Regions from separate parts of the Paenibacillus sp. FSL M7-0420 genome, predicted to be linked through region 1. Evidence: riboswitches for the same ligand, from Rfam matches in the RefSeq annotation. Region 1 holds a riboswitch; each other region holds the start of a gene.
The links. A riboswitch is a leader RNA that binds a small molecule or an ion and turns the genes downstream of it on or off. The one in region 1 is predicted to bind thiamine pyrophosphate.

Region 1 (7,190 bases):
CCAGTGCCGGATTAGCATCGTAATGACACCCGGGGAGGTACAGATTACACTGGAGGATAACGGCATAGGGGTAGATGCCAGCGGTTCGGAGGGGACGGAGCGCCGGGACGGCAACGGCATGAAGGGGATGGGCGAGCGGCTGGCCCTGATTGACGGCTCGCTGACGCTTGCTCCAAGGCCCGGCGGGGGAACCATGCTGAGAGTGGTCACACCAAGAGTAGTTAAGGATGGAAAGGATGGGGAAACGGCATGATCAGGATCATAATTGCCGAGGATCAGCGGCTGCTGCGCGGTGCGATGGCATCGCTGCTTGATCTGGAGGAGGATATTGAGGTGGCGGGCGAAGCCGGGGACGGGGCGGAGGCGCTGGCCCTGATCGAACGTGTCCAGCCGGATGTGTGTCTGATGGATATTGAGATGCCGCTGATGAGCGGCCTGGAGGTGGCTGAGATACTGAAATCGCGGGGCTGCGCCACCCGGATTATTATCCTGACCACCTTCGCCCGTCCCGGCTATTTCGAGCGCGGGGTGAAGGCCGGAATCCAGGGATATCTGCTGAAGGATGAGCCGGTGGATAAGCTGGCGGATGCCATCCGCCGTGTGATGGCCGGGGGGCGCGAGGTCTCGCCTGAGCTGGTGTTCGGCAGCCTGCGCGAAGAGAACCCGCTCTCGGACCGGGAGCGGGAGATTCTGAAGCTGGCCGCCGCGGGCCGCAGCGCAGGAGAGATCGCCGCGGCGCTCCACCTCTCCTATGGCACGGTTCGCAACTACATCTCGGAGATCCTCAGCAAGCTTGCGGTCAAGACCCGGATCGAAGCCGTGCGGCTGGCGGAGGACAAGGGCTGGATGTAGGACGGGCGGGTAAGTGAAGGTAAGTGAGGGTAGTGCCATGAGTGCAAGTAGTGTAGTGAGTGCAGTAAGTGAAGTAGTGCAACAAGGAGCCGGTGAGTATACTGGGTGCGAGATGTATGTATGGATGATGGATGGTCAGATGGGTGTGCGGATGAGCGGGTTTGAGTAGTGGCGGGGCCTAAGGGGTACCAGTACATGCGGTATACTTAATTGCACTCCATACAACTAAATCGTCTGATAGATCATTAATGATCCCTATAGCTGCATTTCGTACAACTAACCTGCTTTTTATAGCTTGATATCACTTATTCGGGCAGATTTAGTTGTACAGACTACAGTTATAGGAGACGAGCGATCCTTTTTACTGTTTTTAATTGCACAGACTACAACTACACGGGTGAAGTGGTTCGCAACTTACATTACACCACCTGAGTTTGTTCTAGCCCATTGTATTTTCTACAACAGATGCTCCCTAAATATGCCGCGAATTTGAATCTAATGCACTTCGTACAGCAGAAATCTGCGAAAGTGGTGCTTTGCGGCAAATAAACAAAAATCTGCTGTACGAAATACAGCAGAAGTTAATTTAGACTGGAATATAGCAGATTCTATTGCAGTAAATACAATCAGGAAGAGTTATGCCGCTACTGACAAGGCAGTGCCGAGTCACGAAGACTGTTGTTAGGCACAGCGAGGAGCTCGATCGTTAATGCAATTTCACCTTCGCAGCAGCTTGCCCCTTAGCTCTGGCTCTTCGCCTGCTCCTCGCGCATCCACTCTGAGAGCTGGCGCCGCATCCGGAGGAACTCCGGCGAATCGGCGATCTCTTCGCGGCGCGGGCGCGGGAACGGGACCTCCACGGTGTGGAGGACGGAGCCGGGACGCCCGGAGAAGACGTAGATGCGGGTGGAGAGCAGCAGCGCCTCTTCGATGTTATGGGTGATGAACAGCACGGAGCGGCGGTTCTCCTCCCACAGCTCCAGCAGCCAGCGCTGCATCTGCTCGCGGGTCAGCGCGTCGAGCGCGCTGAACGGCTCATCGAGCAGCATCAGCTCCTGCGGCGCGAGCATGGCCCGCAGGAAGGCGGCCCGCTGCTGCATGCCGCCGGACAGCATGTGCGGGTAGGCCCGCTCGAAGCCGCCGAGGCCGATCTTCGCCAGCCAGTGGCGCGCAGCCTCGCGGGCCTCCCGCTGCGGGGCGCCTTGCAGCTCGCCGCCAAGCAGGACGTTATCCAGTGTGCTGCGCCACGGGAACAGCGCGGGCTGCTGCGGCATATAGCTGATCTTGCCGCGCTGCCCGGTCACCGGGATGCCGTTCATGCTCACCGTTCCGGTATCCGGCAGCGTAAGGCCGCCGATGATATGGAACAGCGTGCTTTTCCCGCAGCCGGACGGGCCGACAATGGAGACGAATTCCTGCGGCTCCACGGTCAGGGACACCTGATCCAGCACCTGCGTCTCCCGGCGGCGGTGCTGGAACGACTTGCTGATGCTGCTGACTTCGAGCGCAGGCGGCACACTCCGTGTACCCAGGCGTCCATCGACGTCCGCTTTCTCCAGTTCAATCCTCGTAAGCTCAGACACTTCGTCCAGCCTCCTTCAGTTCATTATGGTTACTTCCGTTTTGGATGATCCTTTCGTATACGTTAAGCTTCCTTGCGCGGCTTCCAGCGCACCAGCCATCTCTCCAGCAGGGCAATGAGCGCGAATAATACGAGACTCAGCAGCACGATAATGGCGATGGCCACGAACATCCGGTCCGCCCGGTAAGAGGCCTTCTGCAGCAGCATATAGTAGCCGATCCCTTTGTCGGCACCGATCCATTCGGCCACCACTGCGCCCATCACCGCATAGGTGGCGGAGATTTTGAGCCCGGAGAACAGGGAGGGCAAGGAGCCGGGAAGCTCCAGCCGGGTGAAGATCTGCCACTTGCCCGCACCGGCCATCTTCATATAATTCATCATCACCCGGTCGCTTTGGGCCATTCCGCCCATGGCTGCAACAGCTACGGGGAAGAAGCAGACGAGGGTGATCAGGATGATTTTGGGCAGCAGGCCGAAGCCGAACCAGATAATCAGCAGCGGGGCCAGCGCAATGGAGGGCACATTCTGGCTGAGGATCAGCAGCGGATAGATCGCCCGCTTGACCCAGGGCAGCAGATGCAGCAGCAAGGCGGTGAGCAGGCCGATGCCTGTGCCGACCGGGAAGCCGATCAGGGTCAGCCGCAGCGTGGCGGCGGTGTGCTCCCAGATCCCGGAGGCGTTGTTCTTCGATTCACGCGCGATATCCGCGGGGCTGGGCAACTGGTAAGCCGGGATGTCGAACAGCATGACCGATAGCTGCCATATCCCGACAAAAAAGAGGACCGCCACAAAGGGCGGCCACACTAGCTTCCAGGTGCTTCTCACGGCCGGTATTTCTCCGTCAGCTTCTCCATGCTGATGCCGCCCGGATTATGGGCGATCTTGATCTGTGAGATGACACTAGGACTGCCGGAAGCGATCAGCGCCTCATGCATGTCGCGCACAATATCCAGCAGCTCGGACAGCTCGCCTTCCATCGTGGTCTCCAGCGGATTCACCTGATGCTTCACGCCTGACTTTTGAATGACCTCTATAGCCTTGTCCACGTAAGGGATGGAATCCTCGTTGTTCGGTGTCTTGGGAATTACCTGAATGCTGAGCAGTGTGTTAGCCATGATCAATCATTCCTTTCAAGTTAGGTATAAGATTCCCGTCATGCGGGCTCATTATGATTCCGGCAAAAATTCATTCGTAAACGTACTCTCCGCATCCAGCGGCTTATCCAGCAGCTTCAGGCCGTACATCCAGTCGGCGTAATTCTTCCAGATCTCAAGCTTCTGCTCACCCCAGCGCGGGGCGTCGTCCTTGTATTTCGGGCTAAGCCATTTCTGGCTGGCCAGCACCAGCTTGGGGTCCAGATCAGGGACAGCATCGGACAAGACCGTCGCGGCTTCTTCCGGGTGGTCGATGGCGTACTGATAGCCTTTTGACGTAGCCTTAAGGAAGGCCTTCACCACTTCAGGGTGCTCGGCGATCTCCTTCTCGCTGGTGGTCAGCACCGGAGTGTAGTAATCCAGCTGCGGAGCGTAATCCTTCAGATACAGCATATCCAGCGGCTCCCCGCGCAGCTCCGCTTCCACGCCGGTCCAGGCATAGAAGATCCAGGCGAAGTCAATATCCCGCTTCACGGCTGTAAAAAAGTCCGCTTCGCCGATATTCACCAGCTTCACCTTGGAGACATCCCCGCCTTCGGGGTCCATGATGGCTTTCATGGCAGCCTGCTCCGCAGGGGAGCCCCAGCCTCCGTACGTTTTGCCTTCGAAATCCTTCGGCGTCTTAATATTGCGGTCCTTCGGAGCCGCGAACCCGGAGGTATTATGCTGAATGATTGCAGCAATCGATACCAGCGGCACATCCTGCAGACGGGCCAGGGTCAGCGCCTCCTGGGCGCTGATGCCGAACTGGGCTTCACCAGAAGTGACCATTGTGTCGGAACCGGCAGCGCCCGGCTGTACAATCTGCACATCAAGACCTTCCTCCGCGTAATAGCCCAGCTCCTTGGCAGCATACAGGCCGGTATGATTCGTGTTCGGCGTCCAGTCCAGGGCAATCTTGACCGGGGTCAGCGCCTTAGGTGCATCCGTGGGTGCGGCTGCGGTTGCATCAGGTGCAGCTGTGCTGTTACCGGCAGCAGGTGCGCTGGCCCCCGCATTGCCGCTGTTGTTCCCGCCGCCACATCCCGCGACCGCGAGAACCAGCATAGAGCTGATCAGCAGCATTCCTGTTGTTTTTTTGACTCCCATTTCTCTTTTTCTCTCCTTCCAGCAACCCCTGGTCTTCAGAGCTTACAGAAACCCTATTCCTGTACATCCTTAGAATCAAAAAAGCGTCCCGAAGATCGGGACGCCAGTGACTTGCGTGAGGGGATTTCAGCTTCAGTACCGCTCAAGGCACTGTGCTGAATGAAGATTCCTACGCTGGCATTATCCAGATCAGGTGTAAGGGTCAGTATCTTGTGGGATACAATCTCAGCCGGCCAATTCCAGCACCCCTGGTTCTATAAAGTTCACGGGTATTGCTATGTTCTTACGGTGTATTATAGACGGCAGTCCTGCCGTTGTCCACCCTTTGTGTCTTAATCCCTCGTATAATGCCGCTTCTTGCGGCGGCTGCGGATGCCGTTCCAGATCTCTCTCAGCGTTAAGCCGACACTGACGGTGATCCCGGAGAAGGTCAGGAACAGAGCCAGATACTCGAACGCGGAATACTCCAGCATTTTACTCCAGTCGATCTGGCCCTTCAGATCCTCGATGACCTGATTCATCCCGTATATCCCGCTGATGACCGTGAATACCGTGAGCACCATCAGGAGTGTATCCCGCCGTTTGGCCTGGAATTTGTCCTGGTACTGGAACAGGTCATTCAGGGTCATTTTCACCTCATCGAACAAGGCATCATTGCCATACACCTTACGCAGCTGAAAAAAAATCTCCCGCCCCTGCGACTGCGAGATCAGCTCCAGAAAATAGAATTTGGCCGAGAATTTGTTGATCAGGAAGATCAGATTCTCGATCTCGTCGTTGTCGTGGTTGATACGCAGCCGGGAGTGGAGGTTGGCGAGCTTCAGCAGCACGATTTTATGAAAAATACTCAGCAGCATTCCGTAATAATACTCGCCGTACATCTGGCTGATCAGCTGGGCGGCAATCTCCGGCTTCGCCCGGCTCACGCAGCAGAAGGTCTGCTCATTGGTCATATAGTAGGTGTCCGGCCCCCAGCGGCTATAGCAATGCTCCCGGGTATACTGCTTGATATAGTCTGGATCACTTGCGCTCATATAGGGGGTGCCGTCGATGCTCAGACCGTCCACTTGGGAGGCCCGGTAGAGCAGCTCGACACTGATCTCTTCCTCATCCTCCGGGAGATTAACGCCGTAGAAGGCCTGCACCAGCATCCGTTCATCGACGAAGAAGGGCAGGGTCTCGAAATAATTGCCATTCGTCTCTGCAGGATCGAGATACGGCTCCAGCCCGGCTGCCAGATGCCTGAACACGAAGTCCTCTACCCGGGCAAAAGACTTCTTATGACAATGGATGAAGGTATGCTCATCCTGAACGCTTACATCCTCCAGGTTGCGGAACCGGTCGGCGAATTCGAGCACCATGCTGAAGGGGAGATTCTCCTCCTCAATAGCCACTCTTACCGTCAGGAAGCCCAGCTCGAACGGGCAGAGGAACACATCGGTCGACAGCACGCGGAAGGGAATCGTCTGGAAGGGCATTTGCAGCCCGCACAGCAGATCATTAGCCCGGGAAAAGCGGCGGAAGGAATCCCTGTCCTTCTCACGCGGAAACAAGACATGAGCGGCAAACGGAAGATAGCTGCGCTCCATTTTCTCATGGGATACACAGTGATTCTCTCCGTAATAGGCATGCTCCAGTTCTTTGTTCTCCAGAAAAAAACGCGTAAATCCATCCTCCTGAAGACTCTCAATCAGCTCTTGATCGACTTCCGCCTTAATCGAAAAGGGGAAAATGAATTGCAGCAAGGCGGTATGCAGAGTGGGCTCGGAATGCGGTATAGCCATGGGTGGGTTCCATCCTTATTCGCAGAATACGGACCTTGTAGCTTCAATTACCCTATTCTCCAGGCGGTTACGCTCAGCACGAATAACAGCGCGGCAAAAGCGGCCAAAAGTCCCGAGGTCTGGGCGATCTGCAGATGATCCATGGACCAGCCGGTCAGCAGCGGCAGTACTGCGCCGCCAATTCCGCCGGAGGCGATCATAATGCTGGGCGTCGATTCTTCCGCGCCGGGCAGCAGCTTACTGGAGAAGACCAGCGCGATTGAGAAGATGCCGGACATGAACAGGCCAAGCAGCAGGATGATCGCAAAAGCGGCAAGCCGGTGACCGGCGAACGGGAAAATAACGAGCAGCAGCAAAGCGGCAAAGCAGCTGACGAGCACATAGATGCGGTAGGAAATCTTCTCGGCGATGACACCGGCGAACAGTCTGCCCGCCGACATGGCGAGCCAGAAGAAGGTCACCGTGAGTGCAGCCGCGGCCTCGCTCATGCCCAGCTTCGCGATGAAGATCGCCGGCATGAAATTCACCAGGCTCATCTCAGTGCCTACATAAAGAAAGAAGAACAGAATGAACAAGCCAAGCACCACCCATTGATTGCCCTTGTAGGGCAAGGACAATCTTCTGGTGGTTCCCGCTGCCGCAGCGCGGTCAGGGCGGGCAGGCCGCTCATTCAGCGCGCTGTCCAGCGGGCCGAAGCTGCTCTTCGCCCAGAAGAGCAGCGAGAGGAGG
Region 2 (7,190 bases), 3.0 Mb from region 1:
ACGGAGCAGAACAGCAGATAGAACAACGCCGCTTCGCAATACAGCAGCAGGGGTTCATAGGATGTCGCCACAATCTGCTGGGCTTTTCTGAAGATCTCTACATAAGTAATACTGGCCGCAAGCGAAGTATCCTTAACCAGGCTAATAAAAGAATTCGATAACGGCGGAACCGACACGCGGGCAGCTTGAGGCAATATCACCCGGCGCAGAGCCTGCTTCCGGCTCATCCCCACAGAGAACGCGGCTTCCCACTGGCCCTTGTGGATAGACAGGATGGCAGCCCGGACAATCTCGGAGGAGTAGGCCCCGACACTGAGCGTGAACCCGATGACAGCGGCGATGAACGGATCAAGCACAATCCCGGCGGCGGGCAGTCCATAGAAAATAATAAACAGCTGCACCAGCAGCGGCGTTCCCCGGATCACCCAGACATAAAATCTGGCGATCAGCCTCGGAAGTCTCCAGGAGGACAGCCGGGCAAGCGCAGTAATCACCGCCAGCAGCAGCCCCAGAATAAAGGATACCACCGCAAGCGGAAGGGTAAAAGCCACCCCGGCTTTGAACAGGGGCAGCAATGAATCGAGAAATATTTGTATTTGGCGGTCATCCATCATTTCGATACGTCAGTGCCGAAGTACTTCTCGGAGATCTTAAGGTAGGTTCCATCGCTCTTCATAGCGGTCAGCGCTTCGTTCACAGCCTGCACCAGCTCGTCATTCCCTTTCAGGAAGACTGCGGCACTATGCGAGCCCTCGGCAATCTCATCTACCTTCTTAATCTTGATATCCGGCTTCTGCTTCTTCAGGTCGAGGAAGGACAAGCCGTCATTCACGGTGGCATCGATCCGGCCGGAGGTCAGCAGATCAATCGCCTGGTTGAAGCCTTCGGTGGATACGATCTCGGCACCGTTGTCTGTGGCGATTTTGCCGAGGTTACTGGTCAGGGACTGGCCGGCTTTTTTACCCTTGAGATCAGCGAACGTCTTAATATCCTGATTGTCCTCCGGCACGATCAGCACCGCCTTGGAAACAATATACGGATCGGAGAAATCATATTTCACTTTACGTTCATCAGTGATAGAGACTTCATTGAAGATCACATCGAAGCGCTTCGCATCCATCCCGGCAAAAATCCCGTCCCATTGCGTCTCAATGAACTCCGGCTTCACACCTAAACGCTTGGTCACTTCCTCAGCAATCTCAACATCGAAACCTGTCAGCTTGCCGTCCGCATCATGGAAGGTGAATGGTGCGTAGGTTCCTTCAGTTCCGATGCGCAGCTTGCCGCTGGCTTTGACGGCCTCCAGGCTGTTCTGCTCCCCGGAAGCTGTACCCTCTGTAGCCGCTGCTGTGGGTTCATTTCCGGTATTGCCGCCCGTTGCTGCCTTGTCCGTATTGTTGTTTCCGCAAGCCGCAGCCGTGACCATGGTCAGGAGCAGCATAATAGTCAGACTTAGTTTTTTCATTCGATGAATCCCCTCTCATATCTTCTCTTTAGATACCGTAATTACCGGCAAAAAGAATAGTAACACTGAGGCGTTACCTGCGTCAATGATTTTTTCCGATTATATTCATCGGATTTGTATAGTATTGATTTTCCATAGCTTAGCTTGCCCCAATTTCGGCTCCTGCATCAGAATATTCAGAATAGAAAATAACAAAAAGCGACCCTCCGGCAAAAGGAGAATCGCTGCTATATGGATGTTACAAGCTCTGCTTCTATATGGTGCATTACTATACGTGCATGATTTCCGGTGCCGCCTTGTCCTTAGAACGCTCAGCTCCGGAATGGCGGCCCCGGCGCAGCAGCAGTCCAAGGACCGCACCGCCAAGCGCAACGAACATCATAATGTGGAACGTGTCCGCGAAGCCCTGCGACAACACGGTCTGCTTGGCCAGCAGGAGTGCTTCCTGTGAAGCGCCTGCGGTGCTTTTACCGGCAGCCGCCGCCGCTTCCTGCATCTCTATGCCGCGCGCCGTTGTTCTTGCCGTCAGAATCGTAACCAGAGTCGAGACAGCCAGCGAGGTAATGACCTGCTGCATCGAGTTCGTCAGCGAGGTTACCCGGTTCACCAGATGGCTTGGAGCTTTGTTGAGCAGATGAGTGTTCATCGGCATCATCATCATGCCCATGCCGGCCCCGCACATGATCAGCGGAAGGATCAGGTCTCGGCTCTGCGTGGTGAGATCCACATGCGAATACTGGAATAACGCGCCGGAGACCAGACTGAGACCGCAGACCACGAGCCAGCGCACACCGATCCGGTCGAACAGTATCCCGGCAATCGGCATCATCAGCCCGGAAGCGATCGCTTGCGGCAGCAGCGTCAGACCGGTATCAAATGCGCCGAAGCCGCGGGCCTGCTGCAGAAATTGCGGGAGCAGGAATAACGCGCCATATAAGCCGAACTGGGCAATCCACTGCACGATGATTCCTGTCGTGAAATCTACGGATTTCAGAATCCGCAGCTCCAGCAGCGGTGTGTTGGAGCGCAGCTCGGCGATGACAAAAGCGATCAGAGCCACAGCGCCCAGCAGCAGCCCGATCAGCGTCTTCTCAGAGGTCCAGCTCTGCGCGCCCTGGCTGACCCCGTAGGTTAGCGAAGCAAAGGCCAGCGGTCCAAGAACCATACCTAGCTTATCCATGCCGGGCACGCTGTTCTTCGCCGCACTCGGCAGCTTGCGCAGTCCGATCAGCACAGCGATGATGCCAATCGGAATATTAATGAGGAAGATCCAGCGCCAGGAATGGTATTCAACCAGCCAGCCCGACAATACCGGACCAATAGCCGGAGCGAACAGGACGGGAATACCCATAATGCCCATGACTACGCCAACCTTACTTTTAGGAGCCAGTCTGTATACATAGGCCATTCCGACAGGGAGCACACAGCCGCCGCCCAGTCCCTGAATAACCCGGAAAACAATCAGCCACTCGGCGCTGCTTGGTGTAGCGCACAGAATCGAGCCTATCGTGAACACAACTACCGCCGTCAGGAAGACCGTCTTGGCCCCGAACCGGTCAGACAGCCAGCCGGACAGCGGAATAACGGAAGCCTGGGCCAGCATATATCCGGTAACTACCCACTGCAGCGTATGCAGATCTGTCTTGAAATCCACCACCAGCCTGGACAAGGCTACGTTCATCGCCGTACTGTCCAGTACAACCATAAATACTCCTGCAATGATGGCCAGCAGCGGAACCAGAATGCCGGACAGCCGGAAATCGGCTTCCTGCTTCAAGGTCTGATCCATGTCTCTTCTCCTCCTGAGCTGTCCGCGTTCTAGATTGACCTGCGGGCAGATTGTTCTATATAATGAGTGAACGGACAACTGTCCGTAAGCGCAATTCATAGTCTACGGACAATTGTCCGTTGTGTCAATTCTTTTCTGAAAGGGGTTCTCATGAAAAAGCCAGACACCGATGCTGCGCAGCTCCCGCGCTCAGCTCCGCAAGCCATAGAATCCGCCCCGCCCGAGTCCGCCGATCCTTATGTACAGCGGATTCTTGAAGCTGCCCGCCAGTTGTTCACCGAGAGCGGTCTTGAGGCGGTCAGCATGTACAGCATTGCCAAGCGAGCAGGCATAGGACAAGGCTCCCTGTACCGCCGCTTCACGGACAAGGGTGAGATCTGTTCTGCACTGCTGAAGGGCAGCGCAGATCAATTCCTGTCCGGGCTGGAGCAGCAGGTGGCTGCCAGTGCCGGTGAAGCTCCGGCTCTCGCTCAGCTGCAGAGCAGCATTGAGCAGATTGCCGATTTCATTGAGCAGTATGCCGAGCTGCTGAATATGATCAAAGCCGAGTTCACCGGCAAGAAGCAGCTGACCCAGTTTGAGCATCCTTTTTTTCAGCGGCTGGGGGTGATGATGACAGAGCTGCTGCAGCGCGCTGCGGCGGGCGGTGAGATTATTGACATTGATCCGGCCTTTGCGGCCACCGCCTTAATCTCTGTCCTCAGCCCCGATCTGTACCTGTATGAGCAGAAGCGGCACCATTCCTCCAAGCTGGACATCTCCCGGGGCATCGTCACTTTATTCGTGACCGGTCTGGCGAAGCGCTGAGCGTCTGCTCTTTACAAGAGAAGAATTTGTGGTATATTAAGTAGCAATTACCAATTCAATAGCAACATTATTCACTAGGGGAGTCGGCCGACTGAGACGGAGCTTAAGCTCCGGACCCTTTGAACCTGATCTGGATCATACCAGCGGAGGGAAGTGGAGCAGAATGTATCAGTGGTTCACGTCACAGGGCCGCAGCTGACTGTACCTTCCGCCCCATTCATTCCTCCGGGAATGAATGGGGCTTTTTTGTGCTCAACGCAGTATCTATACCAATCCGGGGAGGCTTCGTACATAGTCTTATGATCAACATTAGCAATCTATCCTATGCTTTCGGGACGGGCTCGTCCCGTACCCCCGTCTTCTCAGGGCTATCCATGAATGTGCAGCGCGGCGAATTCATTTCTGTCGTAGGCGGAAGCGGATGCGGCAAAAGCACCTTGTTCAAAATCATCGCCGGCCTGCTGGAGCCGGACAAAGGCAGGATTACGCTGAACGGAGCCGAGTCCGCGGCAGCAGCGAAGAGGCTGGGCAGTGTGGCCTACATGCCGCAGCAGGATCTCCTCCTCCCTTGGCGCACCGTGCTGGACAATTGTCTGCTGCCTTGGGAACTCAAGCGCAGCCGTCCCAAAGCGGCCGCTGTGGCCGAGATCCGTACCCTGCTGCAACGCTTCGGCCTTGAGGGAACCGAAGGGGCTTATCCCCAGGAGCTGTCCGGCGGGATGCGCCAGCGCGTGGCGGTCCTCCGCACCGTGGCGGCGGGGAATGATCTGCTGCTGCTCGATGAGCCGTTCGGGGCGCTTGATGCCATTACCAAGCGTTCATTGCAGCGCTGGCTGTTGGAGTTATGGGCAGAGCTGGACAAGACGGTGCTGTTCATCACCCATGATCTGGAGGAGGCTCTGCTGCTCAGTGACAGAATCTATCTAATGACGGGCAGTGGCGGCAGCGGGATGCAGGAATTCCCAGCCGGTATCCCCCGCCCGCGTCATCACAGTCTGAATTATGAGCCGCAGTTCGCCGCCCTGCGCCAGGAATTGGAGCTGAAGCTATATGAGAACCGCCGCTCCTAGAAGATTGCTCCAGCATTACGGTCCGGCTGCCCTGCTCGCCCTGCTGACGCTTGCAGTCTGGGAGACTGTAGCCCGGCTGGGCCTGGTTCCTCCCTTCATCCTTCCGGCTCCGTCTGCGGTGTGGATGGCATTGATGGAAGAGCGCCATCTATTGTTCGGGGTACATCTGCCCGCCACACTGCTTGAAGTGCTCACAGGCTTCGCACTATCCGTGGTCTGCGGCAGCCTGCTGGGAATCGCCATGCATCTGTTCCGTCCGCTGGCCAAGGCGCTGTACCCGCTGCTGATTATCAGCCAGACGGTTCCGCTGATCGCCCTCTCTCCCCTGTTCATCATGTGGTTCGGCTACACCCTATGGAGCAAGGTCGCCGTTGTCTTCCTGACCGCTTTCTTCCCGGTGGTCATCGGCACCTATGACGGGTTGTCCAAGAACACGGACGCCTACCGGGAGCTGCTGTTGACATATGGCGCGAACCGCTGGCAGATTCTCGGGAAGGTGGGCGTTCCGCTGGCTTTACCCTCTTTTTTCTCCGGGCTGAAGCTGTCGGCTGTGTACTGTGTGATCGGTGCAACTATTGGGGAATGGCTTGGGGGCAGCCAGGGGCTGGGCTATTTCAGCCGCAGAATGGCCGGGAATCTGCAGAGCGCCAAGATGTTCGCCGCCGTTGTCTTATTATCCCTACTCGGTATCCTGCTGTTTCTGGCAGTCGCCGCGCTGGAGAAGATTATTCTGAAGAAAAGAGGACGTTATTCATGACTACTATCCGCTATACCCGTTATCTGCACCATGCGATTTCAAGGCCAGCCATGCTGCTGTCTGCTCTGCTGCTCTGTATGCTGCCTGTCCTGGCAGGCTGCGCCAATACGAACAGTCCGGCGGCCTCTGGCCCCCCGGCTGCTGTACCCTCTACCTCTGAGGCCGGGGCTAAAGGCGGGGCCCATAAGCTGACGATTATGCTCGACTGGTATCCCAATGCTGTTCACTCTTTTTTGTATGCGGCAGAGGCTCAAGGCTATTTCGCTGAGGAAGGTCTGGAGGTTGAGATTCAGATGCCGGCCGATACCAATGATGCGCTGAAGCTTGTTGCTGCGGGGAAGGTGGATTTGGCACTCAGTTATCAGCCCCAGGTGCTGATGGCACGGGGTGAGCAGATTCCAGTCAAGTCGATTGCCGCGCTGGTGCGTCATCCGCTGAATCATCTCATGGTAGCCGCAGACAGCGGCATTACCCGCCCCGGAGAGCTGTCCGGCAAGCAAGCCGGATATTCCTCCGTCCCGTTGTATGAAGCCATGCTGAACACGATGGTCAAAAGCGACGGCGGGGACCCTTCCTCCCTCAAGCTGGTGGATGTCGGCTATGAGCTGATCCCTGCTCTCTCCACCGGACGGGTGGATGGCATTATGGGCGGGTTCATCAACCATGAGCAGCTGATTCTGGAGCAGGAAGGCCATCCGGTCCGCTCCTTCAATCCCGTGGATTACGGGGTCCCGGATTATTATGAGCTGGTGCTGGTCGCCAGTGAGCAGGGACTGCAGGATTCACAGGGCTTTTATCAGAAATTCGTGGATGCCATCAGAAAAGGCCAGCAGTATACTGCCGGTCACCCGGATGAAGCGCTGAAGCTGCTGCTTGCCCATCAGGAGGATACCGCACCGCTGGATGAAGCCATTGAACAGCGCAGTCTGGAGATCCTGCTGCCGCTGATGGATGCCGGTTCCCAGCCCTTCGGCTATCAGGATAGCGCTTCATGGGAGAAGGTGAACCAGTGGCTGAGCGAGAACGGTCTGCTGGCTGCAGAAGTGGATGTTAAGAATGCTTTTATTAATTTTTAAATTATACCTACAGGAGGAATTCATATGTCTTATCTGTCCAAAGTACGCCAAGCGAACCCGCTGGTGCATAATATCACGAATATCGTAGTCGCTAACTTCACAGCGAACGGGCTGCTGGCTCTGGGAGCCTCGCCGTTCATGGCCGATGCCATCGAAGAAGTAGCAGATGTCGCCGCCATGTCCGGGGCAGTGGTGCTGAACATCGGCACACTTAATGAAGCTGCCA
Region 3 (7,190 bases), 2.0 Mb from region 1:
GCGGCCATGATCCCGCCGGAGCTGAGCGCAGTCTATGCGCCGCTCCTGCAGCCGCACACCAGCCCGCCCGGCTCCGAGGATGCCGGACTGCTCCGCTACGTCAAGGCAGCGGATGTGCTGGACGCTTACCTGAAATGCGTCTGGGAGGTCGCCGCAGGCAACCGCGAATTCGCCGCTGCCAGGGAGCAGACTGCCGCGAAGCTGCATGTACTGGAGATGCCTGAGATGGAGTATTTCCTTAAACACATGGCTCCGGGCTTCGAGATGTCGCTGGACGAGCTGACTTCCAGTGCGAGTCAGGGACAGTCTGCCGGACAGCCTGAATCTATAGAGTAGATAGAGTACACACATACATTTGGCCCATCAGCCTTCGCGCAGCACATTGTGTTTAGTTTTTCGCATACATCCGGCCATGCGCTTTCCTGATAAAAGGAGAAGTCAGCGCGTGAAGCCTGTACCTTATATAATGCAAACAAACCCGCCATAAGGCGGGTTGTTTGCATATGGCCGGGTTAAATTAGGTTAGTTTGGTCAGCTTAAGTTAGGCTCGGTTTAACTACATCAAGTTAGGCGAGATCCAATCAGCCTACCTCAACCCAAGCGGCTCGGACAGGATATCCCAGTCCTTGAATACCGGCTGGAGTCCTTGCGAGCGCAGCATCTCGGCCATCTCGTTCACGCTGCGGTTGTCCGAGATTTCAAACTGCGGCGTTCCCCCTTCCAGGGAATGTCCTCCCACTTCGGTGGATACCCCGGCGGACATCTTCGTGATGCCGAGCTGGACCAGATGATCGCGCAGAGCGGCAGGCTCGCGTGTGGACAATGAGATGCCGGAGCGCGGCAGGAACAGGCGGTACGCCAGGATGATCTGCACCAACGCACGGTCGGTAACATCGCTTGCCGGGTTGAATTCGCCTAAGTAAGGCCGGAATCGGGGAGTCGACAGCCCTATTTCGCATTCCGGGTACTTGTCCTGTAAATACCTCGCATGCAGCGCAGTTGCCAGCGCCTCCTGGCGCCATTCGTACATGCCGAGCAGAGCCCCGATATTTACCGAACGGAAGCCCGCCTGACAGCCCCGCTCGGGAGCATCCAGCCGGTTGCGGTAGACACGTTTGGGTCCTTTTACATGCAACGCACGATAAGTCTCCTGATGGTAGACCTCCTGATAGAGCGTCAGACCGTCCACCCCGGCTTCTCTGAGCTCAGCATATTCGGCTGTCGAGAGCGGATTCACTTCAATGCTGACGGAGGCAAAATAGCGGCGCAACACATTCACGCAGTCCCTCACATAACCGGCCGGACTGTCACTCCGGGATTCTCCGGTCAGGATCAGAATGTGGCGCAGGCCCGTGGCTGCGATGATCTCTGCTTCCCGGGCGACCTGCTCCAGCGACAGCTTTTTGCGCGGAAAATCATAGATAGAACTGAAGCTGCAATACGTGCAGTGATTCACACAAAAATCAGCCAGGTACATCGGTGTAAACAGCTGCATCACATGGCCGAAATGCGTACGCGTTAACCGGTGCGCCTTCTGCGCCATCTCCTCCAGATAAGGCTCCGCTGCCGGTGACAGCAGGGCCATCAGCCCCTCTTCATCGATCCGCTCTGCACGAAGCGCACGCTTCACATCCTCTGCCGTATAGCGGCTCCATAGCGTTCCGTAAGGAAGCTGCTCCAGCCGGGTCATCGTCTCATAAAAGCTCATAACCGTTCTCTCCTCCCTATTCCATCTGTCAGGCCAAGAACCCGGTCAACGGTGAAGAGGCTGCCGCCGTCTCCTCTACAGGCCCTAGTCCAGCGAGATAAGCCTTGCGCCCTGCAGCTACCGCGTCACGGAAGGCTTCTGCCATCAGCAGCGGATCTGAGGCGGTGGCAATCGCTGTATTAAGCAGCACCGCTGCGGCCCCCATCTCCATCGCCTCAGCCGCCTCGGACGGTCTGCCGATTCCGGCATCCACGATCACCGGCAGCTCCGTCTCGGAGATCAGAATGCGGATCAGTTCCTTGGTCTGCAGTCCGCGGTTGGACCCGATCGGCGCTCCCAGCGGCATCACGGCCGCAGCCCCCGCTGCCTTCAGCCGCAGGGCAGCGGACAGGTCAGGACTCATATACGGCAGCACCACGAAGCCCTCAGCTGCAAGAATCTCGGTCGCCCGGATGGTCTCGGTATTATCCGGCAGCAGATATTTCTGGTCGTTGATGACCTCAATCTTCACCCAGTTCCCCAGCCCCGCCGATCTCGCCAGCCGGGCAATCCGTACTGCTTCCTCTGCGGTGCGCGCACCGGAGGTATTAGGCAGCAAGGTCATATGGGAAGGAATATGGCTGACAATATTGTCACTGCTCTCCGGGTCCACCCGGCGCAGAGCAACGGTAATGACCTGTGAGCCTGATCGCGTAATCACCTCGGGAATGAGGGTGTTGCGGCTGTATTTTCCGGTGCCAATGAACAGTCTGCTGGTTAGAGTCACTCCGCCAATCATCAATGAGTCTTGCATGTTAACGCCTCCTGGAATAAGTCTTCTTGTTTAACCTCCGCCTACAAAATGAACCAGCTCCACCCGGTCCCCCTCGCTGAGCAGTGTCTCTCCATAAACCTCTCTGCCGGCAAGCTCACCGTTCAGCTCGACAATCACCAGCTTACCGGCCCACTCGGGCCGGGACAGCAGATCCTCCAGTGTCCGGCAGCTCTCCCCGAGCCTTTGCGTCTTCCCGTTAACGGTCACATTCATGCCTGTTCACCTCCTGCTGTGCCCTGTGCTTGAGCCATATCCAGCGTTTCAGCCAGCTCTGCTGCCCTGTGAACCGCTGCCCTGTACGCCCGGGCCGCTGCCACCGGGTCCGGGGCTCCGCAGATCCCCGACATGACGGCAATGCCTGCCGCCCCTTGGGCTAACACCGCCCCGGCATTCCCCGGGGTAATCCCTCCAAGCGCAATCAGCGGGATGCGGCTCCAGCGGACAGCCTCTGCCAGCTGCGCAAGTCCGCGTGCCTGCTGTCCGGACTTGCATGCCGTAGGGAACACATGCCCGTAGAGGCAGAAGTCGGCTCCCTGCCTTCCAGCCTCCGCCGCCTCTTCCCGCGAGTGTACCGATCTGCCGATCCGCAGGCCCGGTGCAAGTCCGCGTGCTGCGGCTGGAGGTAGACTGTGCCAGGCTAACTCTACACCGCCTGCCCCGGCGGCCAGGGCAACATCGATCCGGTCATTAATGACCAGCTTCGAAGGCGGAACCCCGGCCTGAAGCATCTGCTGCGCCGCTGCCAGCAGTTCGCGGGCGGGCATGGCTTTTTCCCGGAGGTGGATATAATCCACTATAGAATGTACCGCCACGGCCCATTCGGCGAGCGCTTCAGGCGGCAGCCGCCCGTCCGAGACCGCATGAATCTCATACAACACTCTTTCCCCTCCCGTCTGCTCCAAGCCCGCTCTGCACCACCCCGCAACACAAAAAAGACCGCTCCCCGTAAAGGAAGCAGTCTGGAATAGAAGCAGGAATACCGGGATTAGCCGTATACCCCCGCTGCATTATTCGTTCTCCACTTCCCTACGCTGGTATAAACCAGATCAGGTTCAAAGGGTCCGGACAACTACGCCCGTCTCAGCCTTGCGGCACCCCTAGTGATCGTTCTATGCGGTTGTTTCGTCTTGCTTGTTGTATATTAGCATATTATTTCTGTTAGGGCTATACCTATCTCGTCTCACAAAAGCCAGCCTCCCGGCTGGCTTCTCCACATTTGCTGAGCAAATTGTGTAATACGTATGGTTACACTGCTTCTTATCCGTTCACAACCTCGCCGCCGTTCACATGCATCACCTGTCCGCTCACATAGGAGGAATCGTCCGAGGCCAGGTACACATACGCCGGTGCCAGCTCTTCAGGCTGTCCCGGGCGCTTCATCGGCTGGGTGCCGCCGAACTCACTGACCTTCTTAGCGTCAAAGGTTGACGGGATCAGCGGGGTCCAGATCGGTCCGGGCGCTACCGCATTCACGCGGATGCCCTTATCCGCCAGATTCATCGACAGTGACCGGGTGAAGCTGAGAATGGCTCCCTTGGTGGACGAATAGTCCAGCAGCTGCGGGCTGCCGCGATACGCCGTGATGGAGGTGGTGTTAATGATCGTAGCGCCTTTTTTAAGATGAGGCATAGCGGCCTTGGTCAGATAGAACATGGAGAAAATATTCGTCCGGAACGTACGCTCCAGCTGCTCCGCCGTAATGTCCTCAATATGATCCTGCGGATGCTGCTCCGCCGCATTGTTAATCAGGATGTCAAGCTTGCCGAGTCCTTCAACGGTTTGACGTATCAAGCTCTGACAGAAGCATTCGTCCCCGATATCCCCGGCGATCAGAATACACGTTCTGCCCTCCTGCTCCACCTGGCGCTTGGTCTCTTCCGCATCCTCATGCTCGTTCAAGTAGGAGATCACCACATCCGCACCCTCCTTGGCAAAATGAACGGCAACCGCACGCCCGATCCCGCTGTCGCCTCCCGTAATGAGCGCAGCCTTTCCCAGCAGCTTGCCTGCTGCCTTGTACGCCGGTGTCTCAAACTCCGGAAGCGGGTTCATCTCACTCTCAATTCCGGGGCGCTGATCCTGCACCTGCGGTGGTAAAGTTTTGACAGGTTGCTTGCTAGTGTCTGGCATAATCCATTCTCCTTTCGCTGTCCACAGTATTGTTGATCAATCATGTTAGCATGGCTTAAGGTCTGGTGTTTATGCATCAGGCAGTGTGCCTGCTTGGCTCTACGTTATGTTACTTACCACACTTGACAGCCGCCCAAACAAGTAATCTTCATTCAACGATACCTATAGCAGAACGATAGTCAGTAAGTAAGGAACGTTTCCAAAAAGAATATTATCTATATCCGCTAGGGGGAAAGCCCTATACTTTGTGAGGAAAGACAACTACCTTAACGGAGAGGACGCTTCCACCATGGGAAATGAGCGCATCTTGCTGGTGAACGGAACGGTAATCGATGGAACCGGACGGCCGCCGCTGCATCATACAAACATTGAGATTGTTAATGGCCGCTTCGGCACCATAACACAGCAAAGTGACATTAACGGGAGATCCGGGCCTGACTCCGCAACTAAAGTGATCGACCTAGAGGGTCTGTTCGTTTTGCCGGGGTTCATTCACACCCATGCCCATACCAGCTTCAAGTACATACAGAATGAGCCGCTGCACGGATATCATACGGAATATTTGGCCGCGTGCCTTGCAGAAGGAATTACTACGATCCGCGATGAGGGAATGACTACGGCAGCATCGATTGACGATGTAGTCACACATACGCGGCAGCTGGAGAGCGGTGCTTTTCCCAGAATTCTTACGTCTGGCAAGGTCTTCACAGCTCCAGGCGGTTACGGTGGTCAGGAACCTATCGGCGTAGAGAGTGTGGATGAGGCGCGGCTTAAGGTCCGTGAAGTCCTGGAACAAGGAATACATTTCATCAAAACAGCGCTGGAAGACGGCTACGATCCTGCTACCGCCGGACTGCCCCAGCTGAATCAGGAGATTCTCGAAGCGATCTGCCGGGAGGCCCGGAGCATGGGCACTTACGTATCTGCTCATGTTACAAGTGCGCGCAATCTTCAGATTCTGGTGGATGCTGGGATCAGCGATGCTGCGCATATGATTTACGACCGGCTGGACGATCAATTGATCCGGCAAATGGTGAGCGGGAGCATCCGTATCGTCCCCACACTCACCGTACTCCAGATGTTCCAGGACAAATTCGGTGCGCCGCTGCTGGAACAAGGGCTGGATAATGTCCGGAGATTTATTCAGGCAGGCGGGGAGATTGGACTGGGGGACGATTTTATCGAAGAAGCTCTTCCGTGGTACAGAGCCGGCATGCCGTGGAAGGAGATCCAGCTGTTAGGCCAGGCCGGCCTCTCTCCGATGCAGATTATTATGGCTGCCACTTCATCCGGTTCCAAAATCTGTAATCTGGATCATGAACTCGGTACCATTGAGACAGGCAAGAGGGCCGATCTGTTGGTCGTCGGGGGAGATCCGCTGGCGGATATTAGCAACCTGCGTCAGGTCAGCTGGGTAATGAAAGACGGCAAGATCGTATCGAAATCATACTAGCAGGAGGCTATGGCACAATGAATGCAAGAATAACCTTATCTCCGGTCACCCCGGACGATATCGATTTCATCACAGATCTGGAAATGAGCGTTTCACTCTGGCCCTTCGAGGATATGATTCCAACCGACAAGGAGGCCGTCCGGAAGACTGTGGCGGAACGAATCTATAGCGACTGGCACAAACAATTCGTGATCCGGCTCGCCTCCCCGGAGGCAACCCCTGTAGGGGAAGTGCATATACACTGGTATGTGAAAGAGCGCGAGAGCTGGGAGCTGGGCTACAGTCTTTTCCCTGAATACCGGGGGCAAGGCTACTGCACTGAAGCAGCGCAGCTGGCCTTGAAGCTTGCTTTTGAAGAATGGAAGGCCCACAGAGTTGTGGCTATGTGCAATGAATACAATACCTCATCTATCAAGGTACTGGAACGCTTAGGCCTGACCCGCGAAGGCGTATTCCGGGAAGAAATATACTGGAACAACCAGTGGGTCGACCAATACTTTTATGCGATATTGGACCGGGAGTACCTGGGGCGTAAAGGGATATAGATCTATACAGACAGCAATGCTGATCCCAATGCTCCTCATGACGCCCCTTAGAAGAGAGCAGCCCTTCATTCAGAATTCTATTCATCTTCCTTCACAATTGCATCCTGAACCTTACCCGCACCCCTAACCTTTGTTGACATATTCAGAATCGCCTGCGTCACCGTTGTCCCTTCATCTAGCTCTATCTTAACCCCTGTTGCAGAGGCAGCGGTCTTAAGCGTGCGTATGGAGCCTTTTTGCAGGTGGAGGACGGGTCCTTTGGCTTCAATGTTCACATCTCCGAAATTGCCGTTAAGCGTCACTACGATCCCGGCTGCAAGGCCGGATGGCAGATCAATATCTGTGAACCCTTCTCCGGTACCCTCCCCCTCATCCAGAATCACACTGGACTGTACCGACAATGCCTTCACCCAGGTTGTACCTTCGGTGACCAGGCGGGCAGTTCCACTATTCTTCTGCACAATCACTTGGTTCATGGTTGTGTTCTTTAGCACTGAGGGATCTCCGCTGCCCTGTATGATGACCTTGCCTAGTACTTCT
Region 4 (7,190 bases), 7.3 Mb from region 1:
TGCTCCTCGGGCTTAGAAGAACGGTGAATCTGTTCAATCGAGCCTTTGAAAATCGCCGTATGCACAGAGCAGAGGCGCTGTACTTCCTCTACCGGAATGCCTTCCTCGGTCATCAGGGAGTGCTCCATGGCGGAGATTTCCTCCACCGTAACATCGCCTACCGCCTCTTCAAATCGCGCCTTAACCTCCTCCACGCTTTTGCCCGCATGCAGCTCCTTGATGATCTCTCTCAGCATAGCCTGGCGGCGTGTCTGTTCCGGCACATCGACCTCGCGGTTATTAATCAGTTCGCTCATCGCAATCTCTCCTTCTATTCTATAATCTCGAAACCATGCTGCCAAAAGGCCAGCCGAACGGTTTCCAGCTCTATTTTCTTTAACTTCATTCCTTTAGACAGGGTCATGAACCGTCCTGCGGTCTGCAGCATTCCAGGCTTCGCAATATCACGGAATCCCAGCTCCACCATGATCTCCACCACTTCCGGGTGCCTGGTTACCAGCTCAAAGACCGATTCATCCAGCTTCAACGCTTTGCTCATCCTTTTGCACACCTCACTAATGAGAACTCTTCTCAAGCAACAGCTTAGCATAGGTCACAGAGGTGAATTGTGATTGTAATCACTAACTATAAAAAGACTATCCCCGCAAGCCTTTCAGCTTGGGGGATAGCCTAAGAATGTTGCGATTCCGCTATATTAGCAGCTAAATTACAGTGATTTGCTCCATCTATGAGAATTACGGATATCATGCGAAATCCGCATGCTGCAGAATTTAGGACCGCACATCGAACAGAAATGCGCCTGCTTCGCCCCCTCTGCCGGAAGGGTCTCGTCATGATACGCGAGCGCCCGTTCCGGGTCGAGGGAGAGATGGAACTGGTCGCGCCAGCGGAACTCGAACCGCGCCTTGGACAGCGCATCATCCCGGTCCTGCGCCCCCGGATGTCCCTTGGCGAGGTCTGCGGCATGTGCAGCGATTTTATAGGTAATGACGCCTTCGCGCACATCATTCTTGTCAGGCAGGCCTAAATGCTCCTTAGGTGTAACGTAACACAGCATCGCCGTCCCGAGCCCCCCGATTATCGCTGCCCCGATGGCCGAAGTGATGTGATCATAACCGGGTGCAATATCCGTAGTCAGCGGGCCGAGGGTATAGAAAGGGGCTTCGTGGCAGATCTCAAGCTGCTTGTCCATATTCTCCTTAATCTTGTGCAGCGGCACATGGCCCGGACCTTCGACCATGACCTGAACATCGTGCTTCCAGGCTAGTAGCGTCAGTTCTCCCAGTGTCTCCAGCTCGGCGAACTGAGCTTCATCATTGGCATCGGCGATAGAGCCGGGACGCAGGCCATCCCCCAGCGAGAAGGCCACATCATACGTCTTCATAATCTCACATATATCCTCGAAGTGTGTGTACAGGAAGTTCTCCTGCTGATGAGCCAGGCACCAGGCGGCCATAATCGATCCGCCCCGGGATACGATGCCGGTCATTCTCCGGGCAGTCAGCGGAATATAGCGCCGCAGTACCCCGGCATGAATGGTGAAGTAATCCACTCCCTGCTCCGCCTGCTCAATCAGCGTGTCACGGTAGAGCTCCCAGGTTAAGTCCTCGGCTATGCCGTTCACCTTCTCCAGCGCCTGGTATAAGGGCACTGTCCCGACCGGCACAGGAGAATTGCGGATTATCCACTCCCGGGTGGTATGGATCTTAGAGCCGGTGGAGAGATCCATGATGGTATCTGCCCCCCAGCGGGTTGCCCACCGCATCTTCTCCACCTCTTCTTCAATAGAAGAAGTGACCGCAGAATTTCCGATATTCGCATTGATCTTCACGAGGAAGTTACGGCCGATAATCATCGGCTCACTCTCCGGGTGATTGATATTGGCCGGAATGATGGCGCGGCCAGCGGCCACCTCATCCCTTACGAACTCCGGCCGGATATTCTCACGGATCGCAATATATTCCATTTCCGGTGTTATGATCCCTTGCCTTGCATAATACAGCTGAGTCACATTGCCGCCTGCATAGGCCCGCCGGGGATTCCTGCACAGTCCTGGATGAGCTTCTGCGGCAGCCCCTTCTCTGCGGATTCCGTTATCCTCCGGCCGGACGGCTCTTCCGGTGTATTCCTCCGAATCGCCGCGTTCCTCAATCCAGCATGAACGGTGCGGCGGCAGTCCCCTCCGAATGTCCGTCTCCTCCGCAGCATCCGTGTACATACCGCTTGTGTCATAGACCCGCAGCGGAGCATTGTCCTCTTCCCCGGCAACGCCTTCGGTTCTGCTGAGGCTGATCTCCCGCATCGGAACCCGGATATCCGGGCGTGAGCCCTCCACATACACTTTACGGCTCGCGGGGAATCCGGAAAGATTCACCTCTTCGTTCTTGAGCATTCCTGTCATTTCAATCTCCTCCTCTTCGCTCTGTACACTCATCAGATAAGAGGTCACGCAGCAGATTGAGCTGAAGAATCTATAGATTCCTGCAAGTCAAAAAGCCGCTCCACCTGGAGCGGCTTTATTAAAGGAACAGCCAAATAAGACTGTATTCAAAAAAGGTCCGACTCCACTTTCCTACGCTGGTATGATCCAGATCAGGTTCAAGGGTCCGGAAATTCAATTTTCCCGTCTCAGCCTATTCAGGCTCCCCTAGTGGGTATCTTATCTAATTAAATGCATTTTACCAGTTTGGGTAATTGTTGTAAACCCGTTATTTGTCCAGCGATTCGCTCCAGTCGTGCACCATCGTGCCTTCCAGGAACTTCTCGGCATCCATGGCGGCCATACAGCCGGTCCCTGCTGCCGATATCGCTTGACGGTAACGCGTATCCTGCACATCGCCGCAGGCGAATACGCCTGGGATGTTGGTCTCGGTGGTACCCGGGTTCACCACGATATAGCCATTAGCATCCGTGTTGATTTGCCCGCCCAAGAAGGCTGTGTTCGGTGTGTGTCCAATCGCTACGAACACGCCGTCTGCTTCTACCAGCTCTGTCAGACCTGTCTCATTATTAAGCACCGTAAGGCCCTTCACTCCGGTCTCTCCTACCGTTACTTCAACCGGTGTGCGGTTCAAGGCCCAGGTTACCTTACTGTTGTCACGCGCCCGGTCCTGCATGATCTTCGAGGCCCGCAGCTCGGGACGGCGGTGAACCAGCGTTACGCTGGACGCAAAGCGGGTCAGGAAGCTGGCTTCCTCCATGGCGGAGTCTCCGCCGCCGACGACGACAATCTTTTTATTACGGAAAAAGAAGCCGTCACAGGTCGCACAGGTGCTGACCCCGCGTCCCACATTCTCCTGCTCGCCCGGGATGCCCAGATATCTTGCAGAGGCCCCGGTTGAAATAATAACTGATTCTGCTTCCAGTACACCCATCCCGTCCACGGTCACCTTGAACGGGCGCTGTGAGAAGTCCACCGACTCCACCCAGCCGTTCTTGAATTCAGCGCCGAAGCGTTCCGCCTGCTTGCGCATATTGTCCATCAGGTCCGGACCCAGAATCCCTTCAGGGAAGCCTGGAAAGTTCTCCACTTCTGTCGTCGTTGTCAGTTGTCCACCCGGCTGCAAGCCTTCAATGACCAGCGGGCTCAGGTTCGCACGCGCCAGATAAATCGCGGCAGTCAGCCCGGCCGGGCCTGTTCCGATTACAATCGTTTTGTACATTACATTGGCCTCCTTACAAGTAGGTGTTCTTACAACAGCAATTGCTTCAAATACGGGTAGTGGACGGCGATAAGCCGCCGGTTCCGGGCAGCATCCCCTTGGGTCCGGGAGCAGCCGCAGGCTCCTGCTCTTCGCCGGGCGAGCCGCCGGCTTCATTCAGGTTCTCCCCGATCAGCCGCTGAAGGCTGAACAATGCCGCCTCCTGCAGGCGGTCCTCCTTCAGCGGCTCCTGCTCCAGAACTCCGCGCAGTACCTCGGACATCTCCTCGTCCTCAATCCAGCGGAGAGCCTCGGTCACCTGAAGCTTCGTAGCGGAATCGCCGTAGCGCAGCGCCCAGAAGAACGAGGCGCGCAGCAGCGGATTATTCCGCACTTCTTCAGTGAATCTGCCCGTATTGCCCTTCCACTGCTTCAGCTGCTCCTGGAAGGGAAGCTGATAGTTATAGCTGACTGCAGGCATAGGCTGTCCTTCTGCCCGGGCCTGCTGGAGCTGGGACAGGAAGAACGCCGGGACAGCGGAAGCAGGGTCCAGCTTGGCTGCCTGTCTCCAGCAGCGCAGTGCCTCATCATGTCTTCCGCTATTGCTTGCCGCCGCGGCACAGTAATGATACAGCCCGGCGTCTCCGGCGACCTCCTCGTCCTTCAGCAGACGGCGGAAATGGCTGTAAGCGGCAGCGTGCCGGCCCAGGATACCCATGGTTGTAGCCATTTTGAATACATGCTCCTGATGGAACGGCACCGTTGCTTCAAGCATACCCAGCAGCGTCGCAAGCTGTTCCTTATCTCCTGCATACTGCAGGAAGATGGCCATATTGCACAGAGCGTGCAGATTGCCGGGGTCTTGCTTCAGCACCTCATTCAGACATTCCTTCGCCTTGGCGAACCGGCCCATATAGAAATGAGCCAGTGCCAGATTATTATGCGCAGCCAAAAAATCCGGGGTGCCCGCAGTGATCTCCTCCAGCAGTTCTACAGCCTGAGGGAACTTACCCTCCTCCAGCAGACTCCGCGCCCGATCATGCTCTACGACTCCCTCACGGCTGCGGATACGCACCAGCGGAGCAGGCCGGTTCAGCTCATATTGCAGCAGCTCCATCAGTTCTTCGGATTCGGTCATGAACTCGCCGTTAGCATCCTCTTCCAAATAAGTGACCAGCGAACGCTCCGCCTCTTCAAAGCTTTCCATATTGGCGAAGTTATTAGCCATGTAGAAATGGCATTCCGTCATAGCGGGGTCGATTTTCTCCAGAACATGGATAAGAATCTCGTTAGATGCGGTATAATTGCCCATCTCAGATAATATACCCGCCATATTGCAATGATTCACCGGATTATCCGGCTCATATTCAACAGCTTTGCGAAAATTTCTTAATGCCTTATCATATTGAAAGCGGTCCAGCGACCGAACGGCTCTTTCAAAGAAAAAATTGGCATCCAGAGTGACCGGAATGACATTACTGTGCTCCGCGACATTCTCTGAAGTTCTCTCTATCATGGAAGCAAGGCACCTCCCTTGTTTCAGCTTCCCTAGCCTTACCTGTTCGTTTCCATTTATGGTCTCGGCTGTCTTCTTCACACAGTATACCACATGTGGCAACGAGATTCTCAAGTCTCAGGGAGAGAGCTGACGGGAGGGAAAAGCTCAAGTGGAAACGGCTTTGCCGTCCTTTCAGGGACGGCACCCGTTTCAGCGAGAAATAGAAGGATAGGTTATCTTGTGCCTCATTCACAATAAAAAAGACGCGGGAGTTAAATCCCCGCGTCTCTGAACAGCTTATCTATGGAACCGCCCTCGATGATAATACGAGTGGCCTCAGCCAGCATGGGAGCTACCGAGAGCACTGCGAATCTGCTGGAATGCTCGTCCGGCAGGGCAATCGAATCGGTAATGACAATCTCGTCGATATTGGGATGATCCATCCGCTCAAGCGCATCCCCGGAGAACAGTCCGTGCGTAGCACAGACGATACTGTTCCGGGCGCCCCGCTCCTTCAGGCCCTCCACCACATTGACGATAGTCGTTCCGGTATCAATAAGATCCTCGATAATGATCGGCGTCCTGCCTTCCACATCACCAATGACATGCGTAATCACCGATTCATTATGCGCCGGACGCTTCTTGATCATGATGGCGAACGGCGAATCCAGCCGGCTGGCCAGCTTCTCCGCCATAGACGCGCGTCCCGCATCCGGGGAGACCACGACCAGATCGGTAAGCCCCTTCACCTTCAGATAACCGCTGATCAGATCAAGCGCAGTCAGATGATCCACCGGAATATTGAAGAATCCCTGTATGGCTGCAGCATGCAGATCAATCGTAATGACGCGCGTTGCGCCGGCGGTGGTCAGCACATCGGCGACCATTTTGGCCGAGATCGGCTCACGTGGTGCGGACTTACGCTCCTGCCGGGCGTACCCGTAATAGGGAACGATAATGTTCACCGTTCTGGCCGATGCGCGCTTGGCGGCATCAATCATGACCAGCAGCTCTACAAACAGCTCGTTAATCGGATGAGCCAGGGATTGCACCAAAAATACGTCGCAGTTCCGGATGCTCTCTTCATAATGCACATAAATCTCGCCGCTTTTGAAACGGGTCAACTTGATCTGGCCAAGCGGCGCACCAAGGCGCTCCGCAATATCAGCGGCAAGCTTCGGATTCGACGAACCGGAAAAAATCCGTAATTGATGATGCATAGTACCCTCCTGGGATTATAAATTTATATATTGAACGGAACGGATGTACGGCGGCGTCCTTCAAAGACGGCCAGTTCGCGGAAGCCGGTGCGCCAGAGCATGTCCCGGGCCTCTGTTAAGCCGTCTCCCAGCTTCATGGGATCATGCGCATCAGAGCCAACCGTGAGCGGAATGCCTAGCGCCAGCGCCTGGACCAGCACATGCTCTGCCGGAAACATCTCGGCGCACGGCTTGGTCAGCCCGGAAGCATTCAGCTCCATGGCGGTTCCGCTGCGGGCGATGATCTTCAGCGTATCCAGCTCAAGCGCTCTGGCCTCCGCCAGGTCCTCCGGCGTCCGGGGTCCGTAACCGAACCTTTTGATGACGTCCATATGTCCTATAATATCATATAATCCCGATAACGCCGACTTCTGTACAGCATCATAATACCTGCGGTATACCGCCATTATATCCTGGCCTTCCCAGCCATGGGTCTGCCGGTGGTCGGTAATATCCCATTCTCCCAGGAAATGCACCGAACCAATCAGATAATCCCAGGGATACGGTGCCAAAAGCTCGCGGATCTGTTCCTCATATCCCTCAATATAATCCGCCTCCAGCCCGACCCGCAGCTCAATCGTGCCCCGGTAGCGCTCCTTCAGCGTAAGGCATTCCTCCACATATCGCGGAAGCTCCGCAAGAGGCATAGCCATCTCGGGATAGTAGTGGTCCGGGTCGACATGGATAAGCGGCAGATGATCCGACAGCCCGAGCTGCTCAAGCCCCAGAGCGATGCCCCGCTGCACATACTCCTCCAGCTTCCCGACCGCATGACCGCAGCGTTCATGATGG

Region 2: it holds a riboswitch for thiamine pyrophosphate, as region 1 does, so the genes downstream of both, MKX51_RS12985 (ABC transporter ATP-binding protein) here and MKX51_RS00490 (ABC transporter substrate-binding protein) in region 1, are expected to answer to the same signal.
Region 3: it holds a riboswitch for thiamine pyrophosphate, as region 1 does, so the genes downstream of both, MKX51_RS08805 (thiamine phosphate synthase) here and MKX51_RS00490 (ABC transporter substrate-binding protein) in region 1, are expected to answer to the same signal.
Region 4: it holds a riboswitch for thiamine pyrophosphate, as region 1 does, so the genes downstream of both, thiC (phosphomethylpyrimidine synthase ThiC) here and MKX51_RS00490 (ABC transporter substrate-binding protein) in region 1, are expected to answer to the same signal.

The regions. Positions count from the first base shown of each region.
Region 1 is NZ_JBBOCJ010000001.1:104,270-111,459, forward strand. It holds gene MKX51_RS00460 (sensor histidine kinase) at 1-253, shown strand, start outside; gene MKX51_RS00465 (response regulator transcription factor) at 250-852, shown strand; gene MKX51_RS00470 (hypothetical protein) at 890-1,021, shown strand; gene MKX51_RS00475 (ABC transporter ATP-binding protein) at 1,593-2,417, opposite strand; gene MKX51_RS00480 (ABC transporter permease) at 2,498-3,259, opposite strand; gene MKX51_RS00485 (thiamine-binding protein) at 3,256-3,549, opposite strand; gene MKX51_RS00490 (ABC transporter substrate-binding protein) at 3,601-4,677, opposite strand; TPP riboswitch at 4,827-4,937, opposite strand; gene MKX51_RS00495 (hypothetical protein) at 5,010-6,461, opposite strand; gene MKX51_RS00500 (MFS transporter) at 6,509-7,190, opposite strand, start outside.
Region 2 is NZ_JBBOCJ010000001.1:3,080,859-3,088,048, reverse strand. It holds gene MKX51_RS13005 (amino acid ABC transporter permease) at 1-611, opposite strand, end outside; gene MKX51_RS13000 (amino acid ABC transporter substrate-binding protein) at 611-1,465, opposite strand; gene MKX51_RS12995 (DHA2 family efflux MFS transporter permease subunit) at 1,734-3,254, opposite strand; gene MKX51_RS12990 (TetR/AcrR family transcriptional regulator) at 3,405-4,061, shown strand; TPP riboswitch at 4,128-4,230, shown strand; gene MKX51_RS12985 (ABC transporter ATP-binding protein) at 4,310-5,131, shown strand; gene MKX51_RS12980 (ABC transporter permease) at 5,112-5,888, shown strand; gene MKX51_RS12975 (ABC transporter substrate-binding protein) at 5,885-6,964, shown strand; gene thiM (hydroxyethylthiazole kinase) at 6,983-7,190, shown strand, end outside.
Region 3 is NZ_JBBOCJ010000001.1:2,091,093-2,098,282, reverse strand. It holds gene yfbR (5'-deoxynucleotidase) at 1-336, shown strand, start outside; gene thiH (2-iminoacetate synthase ThiH) at 587-1,708, opposite strand; gene MKX51_RS08815 (thiazole synthase) at 1,737-2,501, opposite strand; gene thiS (sulfur carrier protein ThiS) at 2,532-2,735, opposite strand; gene MKX51_RS08805 (thiamine phosphate synthase) at 2,732-3,400, opposite strand; TPP riboswitch at 3,529-3,631, opposite strand; gene MKX51_RS08800 (SDR family oxidoreductase) at 3,780-4,652, opposite strand; gene MKX51_RS08795 (amidohydrolase family protein) at 4,942-6,105, shown strand; gene MKX51_RS08790 (GNAT family N-acetyltransferase) at 6,123-6,650, shown strand; gene MKX51_RS08785 (S-layer homology domain-containing protein) at 6,728-7,190, opposite strand, start outside.
Region 4 is NZ_JBBOCJ010000001.1:7,448,617-7,455,806, reverse strand. It holds gene MKX51_RS32275 (DUF438 domain-containing protein) at 1-296, opposite strand, end outside; gene MKX51_RS32270 (DUF1858 domain-containing protein) at 311-538, opposite strand; gene thiC (phosphomethylpyrimidine synthase ThiC) at 707-2,401, opposite strand; TPP riboswitch at 2,553-2,659, opposite strand; gene trxB (thioredoxin-disulfide reductase) at 2,709-3,662, opposite strand; gene MKX51_RS32255 (tetratricopeptide repeat protein) at 3,709-5,157, opposite strand; gene MKX51_RS32250 (ribose-phosphate diphosphokinase) at 5,412-6,359, opposite strand; gene hisJ (histidinol-phosphatase HisJ) at 6,383-7,190, opposite strand, start outside.